3 regions of the Enterobacter pseudoroggenkampii genome follow, and region 2 is predicted to be linked to each of the others. Evidence: predicted binding sites of a transcription regulator. Region 2 holds the regulator's gene; each other region holds the start of a gene.

Region 1 (4,200 bases), on a different contig from region 2:
TTTTACCACCGTACTGACGGAACCACGTAAGCATCCGCTGCCATCCATCTTTCGCCGATTCAGCGTGATAGCTCGGACGATAGTCGGCGTTAAACGCATGCCCGGCATCCGGGTAAACTACAATCTCCGCCTTCGCATTTGCCGCGCGGAGCGCATGGCGCATGGTTTCTACCGAATCCAGCGAAATACCGGTGTCCTGACCGCCGTAAAGCCCTAACACGGGGGCATTCAACTCGGTGGCGATATCAACCGGATGTTTCGGTGAATTCAGCGTTTTTTCACCCACCAGTTTGCCGTACCAGGCGACAGCGGCTTTGAGCTGCGGGTTATGCGCGGCATACAGCCAGCTAATGCGTCCGCCCCAGCAGAAACCGGTGACCAGCAGACGATGGGGATCGCCCCCGTTGCGCGCCGCCCAGCTGGCGACGTGGTCGAGGTCGGCCAGCACCTGCGCGTCCGGGACTTTGCTGACCAGGTTGCTGAGCAATGTAGGAATATCGCTGTAGTCGTTCGGATCGCCCTGACGGAAGTAGAGCTCTGGCGCAACGGCCAGATACCCTTCCAGCGCCAGCCGGCGGCAGAGGTCGCGAATGTGTTCGTGAACACCAAATATCTCCTGAATCACAATCACGATGGGCAGCGGGCCGTCTGCCGATTTTGGTCGTGCGTGATAAGCAGGCATATTCTCCCCCTGCGAGGGAATAGAGGTCTCACCCGCCGTGATGGCGTCTTCAGATGTTGAGACGATGGTTGAGGCATGCGGGGCCGCAGCAGGTGCAAAACCAGTTTTTTCAGTCATGGCATTCTCCGTACCAATCAGTTAGCGCAAAGGTAAATATAGACACCAGGTTAACAACTCACAGTGCCTTAAACGGTCTATCTTTTGTGCAGCACCTGACGATATAACTTGTTAATGTGATGTGAATCACCTTTTTATGGAAATCAAATGTAATCATTTTCATTCATGGTGAGGTGCGTCACGAAAATATACTTACTGCTTCTGTAAAGTACCGTTTTACTTCTTCTGACTAACCGACCCACAGAGGAGTCACCTATGTCTAAGTCTGATGTTTTTCATCTCGGCCTCACTAAAAACGATTTACAAGGGGCTACGCTCGCTATCGTCCCTGGCGATCCTGAGCGTGTGGAAAAGATCGCCGCGCTGATGGATAAGCCGGTCAAGCTGGCTGCCCATCGTGAGTTCACCACCTGGCGCGCAGAGCTGGATGGCAAAGCGGTGATCGTGTGCTCTACCGGTATCGGTGGTCCGTCTACGTCTATTGCTGTTGAAGAGCTGGCGCAGCTGGGCATTCGTACTTTCCTGCGTATCGGTACCACCGGCGCTATCCAGCCGCACATCAACGTCGGCGACGTGCTGGTCACGACCGCGTCCGTCCGTCTGGACGGTGCAAGCCTGCACTTTGCACCGATGGAATTCCCGGCAGTGGCGGATTTCGAATGCACCACCGCGCTGGTTGAAGCCGCGAAATCCGTGGGCGCAACCACCCACGTAGGCGTAACCGCCTCTTCCGACACCTTCTACCCGGGCCAGGAGCGTTACGACACCTTCTCTGGCCGCGTGGTAAGCCGCTTCAAAGGCTCCATGGAAGAGTGGCAGTCAATGGGCGTGATGAACTACGAAATGGAATCCGCCACGCTGCTGACCATGTGCGCAAGCCAGGGTCTGCGTGCCGGTATGGTGGCGGGCGTTATCGTCAACCGTACCCAGCAGGAGATCCCGAACGCCGAAACCATGAAGCAGACCGAAAGCCATGCAGTGAAAATCGTGGTTGAAGCCGCGCGTCGCCTGATCTAGTCCCTTCCTTTCTAAATCAAAGGCCGACACGTTCGGCCTTTATTTTTTGCGTAGCGCCTCGCAGGAAAACCCTTTCAAACTGGACGTTTATACAGCACAATCTTATTTTGTGCGGGTAATACGTTGATGCAGGGGGCATTGTGGATATCTCAATCCTGATTTATGCAGTGATTGCGCTGGCGGGCGTGGCGATAGGCTGGCTGATGTCCAGTTATCAGCATGCGCAGCAGAAGGCCGATCAGCTGGCTGAACGTGAAGAGATCGTCGCCGATTTAAGCGCGGCCAGGCAGCAGCTTGCCCTGAGTGAACACTGGCGCGACGAGTGTGAACTGCTCAACAACGAACTGCGCAATCTCCGAGATATCAACACCTCGCTGGAGGCCGATCTCCGCGAAGTGACCACCCGCCTTGAATCCACTCAGCTGCATGCGGAAGACAAAATCCGCCAGATGATCAACAGCGAGCAGCGCCTCAGCGAACAGTTTGAGAACCTCGCCAACCGTATTTTCGAGCACAGCAACCGTCGCGTTGACGAACAGAACCGCCAGAGCCTTAACAGCCTGCTGACGCCGCTGCGTGAACAGCTGGACGGTTTTCGTCGTCAGGTGCAGGACAGTTTTGGTCAGGAAGCCCGCGAGCGGCACACCCTGGCGCATGAGATTCGCAATCTCCAGCAGCTGAATGCCCAGATGGCGCAGGAAGCGGTCAACCTGACCCGCGCGCTCAAAGGGGATAACAAAACCCAGGGCAACTGGGGAGAAGTGGTGCTGACCCGCGTACTGGAAGCCTCCGGCCTGCGGGAAGGATATGAATACGAAACGCAGGTGAGTATCGAAAACGACGCCCGCTCTCGCATGCAGCCGGATGTGATTGTGCGGCTGCCGCAGGGTAAAGATGTGGTGATTGACGCCAAAATGACCCTGGTGGCGTATGAGCGTTACTTCAACGCGGAGGATGACTACACCCGCGAATCGGCGCTGCAGGAGCACATTGCCTCCGTGCGTAACCACATTCGCCTGCTCGGCAGAAAAGACTATCAGCAGTTGCCGGGTCTTCGCTCGCTGGACTATGTCCTGATGTTTATTCCGGTAGAGCCCGCGTTTCTGCTGGCACTCGACAGGCAGCCTGAACTCATCACCGAAGCGCTCAAAAATAACATTATGCTGGTCAGCCCTACCACGTTGCTGGTGGCGTTACGTACCATTGCGAACCTGTGGCGCTATGAGCACCAGAGCCGCAACGCGCAGCAGATTGCCGATCGTGCCAGCAAGCTGTACGACAAAATGCGCCTCTTCGTGGACGACATGTCCTCAGTCGGGCAGAGCCTGGATCGTGCGCAGGATAACTACCGCCAGGCGATGAAAAAACTCACCTCGGGACGCGGCAATCTGCTGGCGCAGGCCGAATCATTCCGCAGCCTGGGGGTAGAGGTTAAACGCGAGATTCATCCGGAATTGGTGGAACAGGCCACCGCCCAGGACGACGAGTTTCGCCTGCGAGAAGGTGCGGACGAACAAAAGACAAACAGTGAAGACAATACGTTAGCGGTGGATTTATCACCAGACGAGACTCCGGCGCGTTTCTTTCGCGGTGGTTGAAACGTAGGGCAAACGCGCCCAATCTGTTACACTTCACGAACATTTTACTGATAAGCAGGCTCTGAGATGGCTGACGATTCACAAGACACAACGCACTTTGGCTTTCAGACTGTCGCCAAAGCGCAGAAAGCTGACATGGTGGCCCACGTATTTCATTCCGTGGCGGCGAAGTACGATGTAATGAATGACCTGATGTCGTTCGGCATTCATCGCTTGTGGAAGCGCTTCACCATTGACTGTAGCGGCGTACGTCGCGGACAAACGGTGCTGGATTTAGCCGGCGGTACGGGCGATTTAACCGCGAAATTCTCCCGTCTGGTGGGCGAAACCGGGCGCGTTGTCCTCGCCGATATTAATGACTCCATGCTGAAAATGGGCCGCGAAAAGCTGCGTAACATCGGCGTGGTGGGGAATGTGGAATATGTTCAGGCAAACGCCGAAGCGCTGCCGTTCCCGGACAATACCTTTGACTGCATCACGATCTCCTTCGGTCTGCGTAACGTGACCGATAAAGAAAAGGCGCTGCGCTCCATGTACCGCGTGCTGAAACCGGGTGGACGCCTGCTGGTGCTCGAGTTCTCGAAACCGATCATTGAGCCGCTGAGCAAAGCCTACGACGCCTATTCCTTCCACGTGCTGCCGCGCATCGGCGAGCTGGTGGCGAATGATGCGGAAAGTTACCGCTATCTGGCGGAATCTATCCGTATGCACCCGGATCAGGACACCTTAAAAGCCATGATGCAGGATGCAGAATTTGAGAACGTTGAATATTTCAACCTGACGGCG
Region 2 (4,200 bases):
CACGTGCTCGTAGCCAATGTAGATTGGCACCAGCGTGATGGGACGGGTTCCTCCGCGCAGCATCGCCTGAATGGTCATCGACAGCGTGCCGGTTTTCGGATCGAGAAGACGTCCGGTACGGGAACGACCGCCCTCCACGAAGTACTCCACGGAATAGCCGCGGCTGAACAGCTCGCCCAGATACTCGCGGAACACGGTGGAGTAGAGCTTGTTGCCCTTGAAGGTACGACGGATAAAGAATGCGCCCAGGCGGCGGAAAATTGGACCTGCTGGCCAGAAGTTCAGGTTGATACCGGCAGCAATGTGCGGTGGTACCAGCCCCTGATGATAGAGCACGTAGGAAAGAAGCAGGTAGTCCATATGGCTGCGGTGGCAGGGAACATAGACAATCTCATGGCCATCATGCGCCAGCTGACGTACACGCTCGGCGTTATGAACGTTGATGCCCTGGTAGAGACGGTTCCAGGTAAAGCCGAGAATACGATCGGACAGGCGAATCATCTCGTAAGAGAAGTTCGCTGCAATCTCTTCCATCAGCGCAATGGCGTTCTGCTGGGCTTTCTCATGCGATATTTTCTTGCTGCGCGCTTCGTCTTCAACGGCGCGGGCAATCGCTTTGGAGGCCAACAGCTTGTTGAACAGATCCTGACGCGCCGGGAGACGCGGCCCAACGGCAGCAAGGCGCTGACGGGCGAAGTGCATACGCGCCACGCGCGCCAGTTTTTGCGCGATGATCTTGTCGGTGCCGTGCTCGTCCGCCATGCGACGCAGCGAAACGGAAGGGGAGAAACGCACAAAGCTGTCGCGCCCCAGCCAGGAGACCGCAAAGAACTTCTGGATGCCGTTAAGCATGCGCAGCGGCGGGTTCTCTTCACCTTTTTCACGGCCCGGACGACGACCAAACATCACCGATACCGGCACCATCTGCACATCCAGATCGGGGTTGCTGCGGTGCAGGTCGAGATAGTCATGGAACAGCTTGATGGACTCTTCTTTTGGCGTGTAGTAGGTAAACACGCGCGGTCCACCGTGAATGAACACATAGCGCGGCAGCAGCGTACCGTCAACTTCAAGCGGTTCAAGCGGGTCAGGTAAGTCATGCGCCAGACACTGGGCGCGAAGCGTCAGTAAGTCTGCCTTCGAGTTATAAGGCAAAACGTACATAATAGGACGTGACGTATCGAGCCCCAATTCCAGCGCGGGTTCTGCTGGGATAGACTTGCTTTTTACCAGGATGCTTAATGGTAAATTAAGTAATTTGTAGTAAATTCGTGGCCAGCCGGACATAAACGATGTAAAGCCTCTGGTTAATAATGCAATTGCGGCGCAAGGATAACAGAAAGCGCGCAAAATTTCTGTTGTTACCCGTCATACTTCAGGCTGTAGCGAAACGCGCTACAGTTCCTGTTACTGACGCTTTTTTTCATAAAAGGTTCTTTTAATGGCCAATAATACCACTGGGTTAACGCGTATCATCAAAGCCGCCGGCTATTCATGGAAAGGTTTCCGTGCCGCGTGGATCAACGAAGCCGCCTTTCGCCAGGAGGGCATCGCCGCTATCATCGCGGTGATCGTCGCCTGTTTCCTTGATGTTGATGCGATTACCCGCGTACTTCTTATAGGTTCCGTGCTTCTGGTGATGATAGTGGAAATTCTTAATAGCGCTATTGAGGCCGTGGTTGATCGCATTGGTTCAGATTTCCATGAACTTTCTGGCCGCGCAAAAGACATGGGCTCTGCTGCCGTGTTGCTGGCGATTATCACTGCCGCTATCACCTGGGTCACGCTGCTTTGGTCACATTTCCGATGAGCCTCGAGGAATAATTAAGTCCCTGGTTTTTTGTGCAGTTTTTGGTTCCAAAATCGCCTTTGACTGTATATACTCACAGCATAACTGTATATACACCCAGGGGGCGGAATGAAAGCATTAACGACCAGGCAGCAAGAGGTGTTTGATCTCATCCGGGATCATATCGGCCAGACGGGTATGCCACCCACGCGTGCGGAAATCGCGCAGCGTCTGGGCTTCCGTTCTCCGAATGCTGCCGAAGAACACCTGAAAGCGCTGGCGCGTAAGGGCGTGATTGAGATTGTCTCGGGCGCGTCACGTGGTATCCGCCTGCTGGTGGAAGAAGAGACGGGCATTCCGCTGGTGGGGCGTGTTGCTGCCGGTGAGCCTTTACTGGCACAGCAGCATATTGAAGGCCATTACCAGGTCGATCCAGCCATGTTCAAACCGAGCGCTGATTTCCTGCTGCGCGTCAGCGGTATGTCGATGAAAGACATCGGTATTCTTGACGGCGATCTGCTTGCGGTGCACAAAACGCAGGATGTGCGTAACGGCCAGGTGGTGGTCGCGCGCATTGACGACGAAGTGACCGTCAAGCGTCTGAAAAAACAGGGGAACACCGTTCAGCTACTGCCTGAAAACAACGAGTTCTCCCCGATTGTGGTCGATCTGCGCGAACACAACTTCTCTATCGAAGGGCTGGCGGTTGGGGTCATTCGCAACGGCGAATGGCTGTAACCTCTTCCTGACAGGCTATGGCGCCGCTGTAGCCTGCTTCATTCTCCACACCCGGTATTTTTCATGTCACTGCTGACGGCATCCGATAAGGCATTGTGGCGTCTTGCTCTGCCGATGATCTTCTCCAATATTACCGTTCCCTTGCTGGGTCTGGTCGATACTGCCGTTATTGGCCATCTTGATTCGCCTGTTTATCTTGGCGGCGTGGCGATTGGCGCGACGGCAACCAGCTTCCTGTTTATGCTGCTGCTCTTTTTGCGTATGAGCACCACCGGGCTCACGGCACAGGCTTATGGTGCAAAAGATCCGCTGCGTCTGGCGCGAGCGCTGGTCCAGCCGCTGATCCTCGCGCTTGGCGCGGGGGCGTTAATCGTTTTATTGCGTGCGCCCCTGATCGACCTTGCGCTTCATGTTGTTGGCGGTAGCGAGGCGGTACTCGCGCAGGCGCGACGGTTCCTTGAAATCCGCTGGCTCAGCGCGCCCGCGTCGCTGGCTAACCTGGTTCTGCTGGGGTGGCTACTGGGCGTGCAGTACGCCCGTGCACCAGTGATTTTGCTGGTGGTGGGTAACCTGCTCAATATCGTTTTGGATGTCTGGCTGGTGATGGGCCAGCATATGAACGTGCAGGGCGCAGCGCTGGCGACGGCGATTGCCGAATACGGGACCTTTATCATTGGCCTGTGGATGGTCTGGCGCGTGCTGGCGATGCGCGGCATCTCCCTGGCGCTGCTCAAAACCGCATGGCGCGGCAATATCCGTAAGCTGCTGGCGCTTAACCGAGACATCATGCTGCGCTCGCTGCTGCTTCAGCTCTGCTTCGGCGCGCTGACGGTCTTCGGGGCTCGACTGGGGCCAGAAATCGTTGCGGTCAACGCGGTATTGATGACGCTACTGACCTTTACCGCCTACGCGCTGGACGGTTTTGCCTATGCGGTAGAAGCGCATTCCGGGCAGGCGTACGGTGCGCGTGAAAGCGGGCAACTACGGGATGTCTGGCGGGCAGCCTGCCGTCAGTCGGGACTGGTGGCGCTGGCGTTTGGCCTGGTTTACGCCTGCTTTGGTGAGCAGATCGTTGCATTGCTGACGTCTATCCCTGCGCTGCGCGAGCTGGCGAGTCACTATCTCATCTGGCAAGTCGTCTTACCGGTGGTCGGCGTCTGGTGTTATCTGCTGGACGGCATGTTTATTGGTGCGACGCGCGGAGCGGAAATGCGTAACAGTATGGCGGTTGCAGCGGCCGGGTTTGGTCTGACGCTGCTGACGCTCCCCTGGCTGGGTAATCACGGTTTGTGGCTGGCCCTGGCCGTTTTCCTCTCGCTGCGAGGGTTGTCGCTGGCGTTTATCTGGCACCGCCACTGGCAAAACAATACCTGGTTCTCTTCACGTCACGATATATCGTGACGGTTAAAGATTCCGAATGTGAAACCAACTGCCGAATCCTTAACTACAATAATTATCACGTCCAGCAGAAAAGAACGTAACGGACGTTACGACCCGACGCTTAACTAAGAGGACACGATGATGAATAAAGACGAAATCGGCGGCAACTGGAAGCAGTTCAAAGGTAAAGCGAAAGAAAAGTGGGGTAAGCTGACGGATGACGATATGACCGTCATTGAAGGTAAACGCGATCAGCTTGTCGGTAAAATTCAGGAACGTTACGGCTACGCGAA
Region 3 (4,200 bases), on a different contig from region 2:
GTTCGAGTCCAGTCAGAGGAGCCAAATTTAAAAAGCCTGCTTTTAAAGCAGGCTTTTTGCTTTGCGGATGAGGGAAAATGAACGCTCTGTTTGTCTACGGCACGCTGCGCCCGGGCCACTCAAATGCGCATATTCTTGAAAAGATTGGCGGCCAATGGCTGGCCGGTTCCGTATCCGGTACGTTTTACGAACGCGGCTGGGGCGCTGCGGCGGACTTCCCGGGGATCGTGCTCCACCCCGATGGTCCCCGCGTCGAAGGCTATCTGTTTATCTCTGATAGCCTTGCCGCACACTGGCCAATGCTGGATGAGTTTGAAGACGGCTACGATCGGGTTGAGGTCACGGTGACCACCTCTGAAGGCGAGCAGGTTCAAGCCTGGATTTACCAGCTACAGCCGCGTTCTGAACCATAAAAAAAGGCTCTCTGTCACCAGAGAGCCTTTTTCACTATTCGCTGCGATTACTCGCTTTTTGCTTCGCCGTTTTTGATTTCGCCCATCACTTTCAGCTTTTTAGAGATGTCACGACGCTCTTTGGACAGCTCAGCATTTTTGATGATGTAGTCATCAACACGGTCTTCATAGTCGCTCTTCATGCTGGCGATGATGCCCTGAATAGCTTCAACGCTCATGCCTGGCTTGATGTAGTCGCTAAGGTTGTCGAGCAGCAGAACACGTTTCTGGTTGTCACGGATCTTCTTCTCAACGTCCTGGATTTCACGCTGCAGTTTGTTTTTGCGGCGGAACAGGCGGACGAATTCCAGAACATCCTGGAACGAAGGCTTGGTAGTTTCCATTTTTACACCCCTGATAATGTGAGATTCGGATTCGTTAAGGCAACCGTTGTAACAATAACCTTACTGACAGCGGCTGCGAATGACAATGAGTATATCGTTTAAAGCTATCATAACCCCAATTGCTGCTGAATCGAAGCAGCAGCCGTCACATACGCCTTTTATTTGCGCAGCGCCCGGCAAATCAGGTGCGATAACAGCTCAAGCTGCCGCGCCAGTTCCATGCTCAGCCAGACGTAGCCATGAATAGGCGTTTCCGCCACGTTATCGCTCTGGCGTTCATTGATTAACTGCTTCAGCTCCGCGACGATCTCGTTCAGTCGCTCGCTGTTGGCCAGAATCGGCTGCGGGTTCCCTTCATAGAGCGCATGAGCGATGGTCAACAGTGTTTGCTGCGTCATCTGCTGGGTCTCTTTGAGGGTCTGCGCGTTAAGCATCAACAGATGACTTGGGCGCGTGGCCCAGTGGGCGTTGATTTGCAGCTCAAGCATGCAGACCAGATTGCGGCTTACCGTCTGGATGGCTTCAAAAATCGATTTCTGAATATGGGTTTCTTTGCTGGCAGGCGTGATCAGGCCGCGCATTTTGACCACATCGTTAAGGATAGTCTGCAGGTGCTTTTCCAGGCGCGGGCGCTCAACCAGATTAGGGGAAAAACCGGCCTGATAGACGCGGTTAAACGCGGTGACGTAGCTGGCCATCTGAATACGCCAGTGCAGAAAAGCACGCTGCGGCCAGATACCGGTGAAGAGCATCGCCAGCAGTGAACCCAGGATGACATCCCCGCTTCGCCACAGCGCCGTGGTCATATCCCCGGCGGGCGCACCGACCACCACCGCGAGCGTAATACCGATCAGCAGCGCCTGATACGGCTTTTTACCCAACGCCAGCCAGCCGCACAGGAACATGGCGGCACCGCACCATGCCAGCATCACCGGAAACGAGATAAGCTCCAGCTTGAGGGCGATAAGCCCCAGAGCCGAACCTAACACGGTCCCGCCAATGCGCTCCAGGGCGCGCGGAACAACGTTCCCCCAAAACGAGATGGGCCCCATCACCACCACCAGCGTGATCAGCGGCCACGTCCCTTCCGGAACATCCAATAAACGCACCAGTACAAACGTCAGCACGAAAGCCAGCGCGATGCGGCATCCATGCACCACGCGGTAGTGTTTGTACAACCGAATTTCAAAAGGGGTTAATGATTTGTCGGGACGCACACCCGCTCTCCAGCTACACGGCAAATCACAATTGTACTGTGTTTTCAGCCGGGCGGATCGCTCCCGGCTGAAAAACCCTTCACTTAGCAGGCTTAAACCGTTTTATGCTCTACCGCGATATACATTTCGATATCCCAGTAGCCGTCCGCATTGCCGTCATTGAGATAGCGCTCGAAGCAGGGTTTGAGCGCCATCTGGTACTTATTGTCCTGCAGCAGGGAATTGAAGAACTGATACCACGGCGTGGCGAAGTCGTAGTTTTCCACGCGCGCCGTCGCCACGGCATAATCCCCGGCCGCGATTTCCGTCATCATAACGCCTTCGCTGTTTTCCGGGATAACGAAATCATCCGGTACCGTAACGGCCGTATCACAGCGCAGTTTTTCTGGCGGGACTTCATCCGGGTTATCGTAGTAGACCGCCACCCACTCCAGCGGCTCAATGTGACGCCCGTCGACCCACATCACCAGCTGTTCAAAGCCCTGTTTTACCGTTTGTTCCCACGGTCCGACCAAATGAAAACCGGCAATCTTACGTTTCTGTTGCTGCTTAATGCTGTAGTCCATGCTGCCTCCGCTTATTACTGTATATTTATACACTATAAAACCGGATTACTATTATCAGCAAACGAGGAGTGTTTATTATGTGAGCAGACTCGCAACCCTGCCAGTCTGCTCATCTGCCGTTAGAGCGTGTGGTGCAGATAATCGCTCAGGCGAGAGAACAGGCCGCCTTTATCAACGGCTTCCAGCGTCACCAGCGGCCAGTGCGCCACCACTTTGTCGCGGTCGTAGAGCTGGATCTCCCCAACCCGCTGGTGCGCGGCAATCGGCGCTTCCAGCTCTTTTTTATCCAGTACGTATTTGGCTTTGATGTTGGGCACTTCCGCTTTCGGCAGGGCCAACCAGAAGTCCTGGTCGGTACCCAGTTTCACCTGCTCCTTATCGCCGTACCAGATACGCTCTGTCCCCACTTTTTTACCGCTATGCAGGATCTGCACCGTATCGAAATTCTGCTGACCCCAGTGCAGCAGTTTCCGGGCCTGGTCTTCGCGCCCTTTCGGGCTGTCCGCCCCCATCACTACCGCGATTAACCGGCGCTGGCCGTCAACGGCGGACGCAATCAGGTTAAAACCCGCCCCCGAGGTATGCCCTGTTTTCAGCCCGTCCACGTTCATGGTTTTATCCCACAGCAGGCCGTTACGGTTTTGCTGGGTGATCCCGTTCCAGGTCAGGCTCTTTTCGCTGTACATATGATAAAACTCGGGCTCACCGTGGATGATGGCGCGGGAGAGTACGGCCAGGTCATAGGCCGAGCTGTGCTGGCCCGGCGCATCCAGCCCGTGGACGGTTTCAAAATGCGTATCGCGCAGGTTCAGCTTCTGCACGTAGTCGTTCATCATCTTCACAAACTGCGGCTGACCGCCCGCCACGTGATCGGCCAGCGCCACGCAGGCGTCGTTGCCAGAGTCGACAATCAGGCCGCGGCTTAAGTCGCGCACGGAGACGCGATCGCCTTCTTTCAGGAACATCAGCGATGAACCGTCAAACACCGGGTTCCCTTTTGCCCAGGCATCGCGTCCTACGGTGACAATATCGTCCGGGGTAATGCGGTGGCTATCAATGGCCCGATCAACCACATACCCCGTCATCAGCTTGGTCAGGCTCGCCGGATTGCGTTGTTGATGTTCGTTGCCCGCCGTTAAGATCTGACCAGTCGTGTAATCCATCAGCACCCAGGAGCCAGCCTGAATGGCCGGAGGCTGCGGCGAAAAATCCAGTGGTTCGGCCGCAAAAGCAGATGAGACACTCGAAGCGAGTAAAGAAACAGCAATAAACAGACGGCGTTTCAACGGTATATCCTCAGGTCATTAAAAATCGATGACCTTTTTACGGGAGTTCTGATGTCGTTACCTGGCTTAATTGCAAAAAAATGTGACAGAACGCAGATTTTTCTCTGAAGCTGGCGCGCAAATCTGCAACGCGGAGGTGCTTTTTATTCGGTCTCGACCGCACGATCGTTTACCATAGTGACGTCATTTTTTAACAGGATGGTATTACTGGTGTCTGACTCTGCCGCTCGCCCGACTTTTTTATTTCATGACTATGAAACCTTTGGCACTCACCCGGCGCTGGACCGACCGGCGCAGTTTGCCGCCATCCGTACCGACGACGAATTTAACATCAT

Evidence for each region. Region 2 encodes LexA, which represses DNA repair genes until DNA is damaged. Its sites were predicted from a motif close to TNCTGTATGTACATACAGNA; they were not measured.
Region 1: a site for LexA is predicted at 1,894-1,913, ahead of rmuC (DNA recombination protein RmuC). Genes of this name have one in related genera too.
Region 3: a site for LexA is predicted at 2,595-2,614, ahead of sbmC (DNA gyrase inhibitor SbmC). Genes of this name have one in related genera too.

The regions. Positions count from the first base shown of each region.
Region 1 is NZ_JAPMLV010000011.1:15,663-19,862, reverse strand. It holds gene OTG14_RS23310 (dienelactone hydrolase family protein) at 1-799, opposite strand, end outside; gene udp (uridine phosphorylase) at 1,055-1,816, shown strand; gene rmuC (DNA recombination protein RmuC) at 1,957-3,414, shown strand; gene ubiE (bifunctional demethylmenaquinone methyltransferase/2-methoxy-6-polyprenyl-1,4-benzoquinol methylase UbiE) at 3,481-4,200, shown strand, end outside.
Region 2 is NZ_JAPMLV010000008.1:65,323-69,522, forward strand. It holds gene plsB (glycerol-3-phosphate 1-O-acyltransferase PlsB) at 1-1,287, opposite strand, end outside; gene OTG14_RS21815 (diacylglycerol kinase) at 1,442-1,810, shown strand; gene lexA (transcriptional repressor LexA) at 1,919-2,527, shown strand; gene dinF (MATE family efflux transporter DinF) at 2,591-3,928, shown strand; gene OTG14_RS21830 (CsbD family protein) at 4,049-4,200, shown strand, end outside.
Region 3 is NZ_JAPMLV010000001.1:2,182,263-2,186,462, forward strand. It holds tRNA gene OTG14_RS10715 (tRNA-Asn) at 1-24, shown strand, start outside; gene OTG14_RS10720 (gamma-glutamylcyclotransferase family protein) at 78-413, shown strand; gene OTG14_RS10725 (DUF496 family protein) at 461-796, opposite strand; gene OTG14_RS10730 (FUSC family protein) at 955-2,013, opposite strand; gene sbmC (DNA gyrase inhibitor SbmC) at 2,106-2,579, opposite strand; gene dacD (serine-type D-Ala-D-Ala carboxypeptidase DacD) at 2,699-3,865, opposite strand; gene sbcB (exodeoxyribonuclease I) at 4,064-4,200, shown strand, end outside.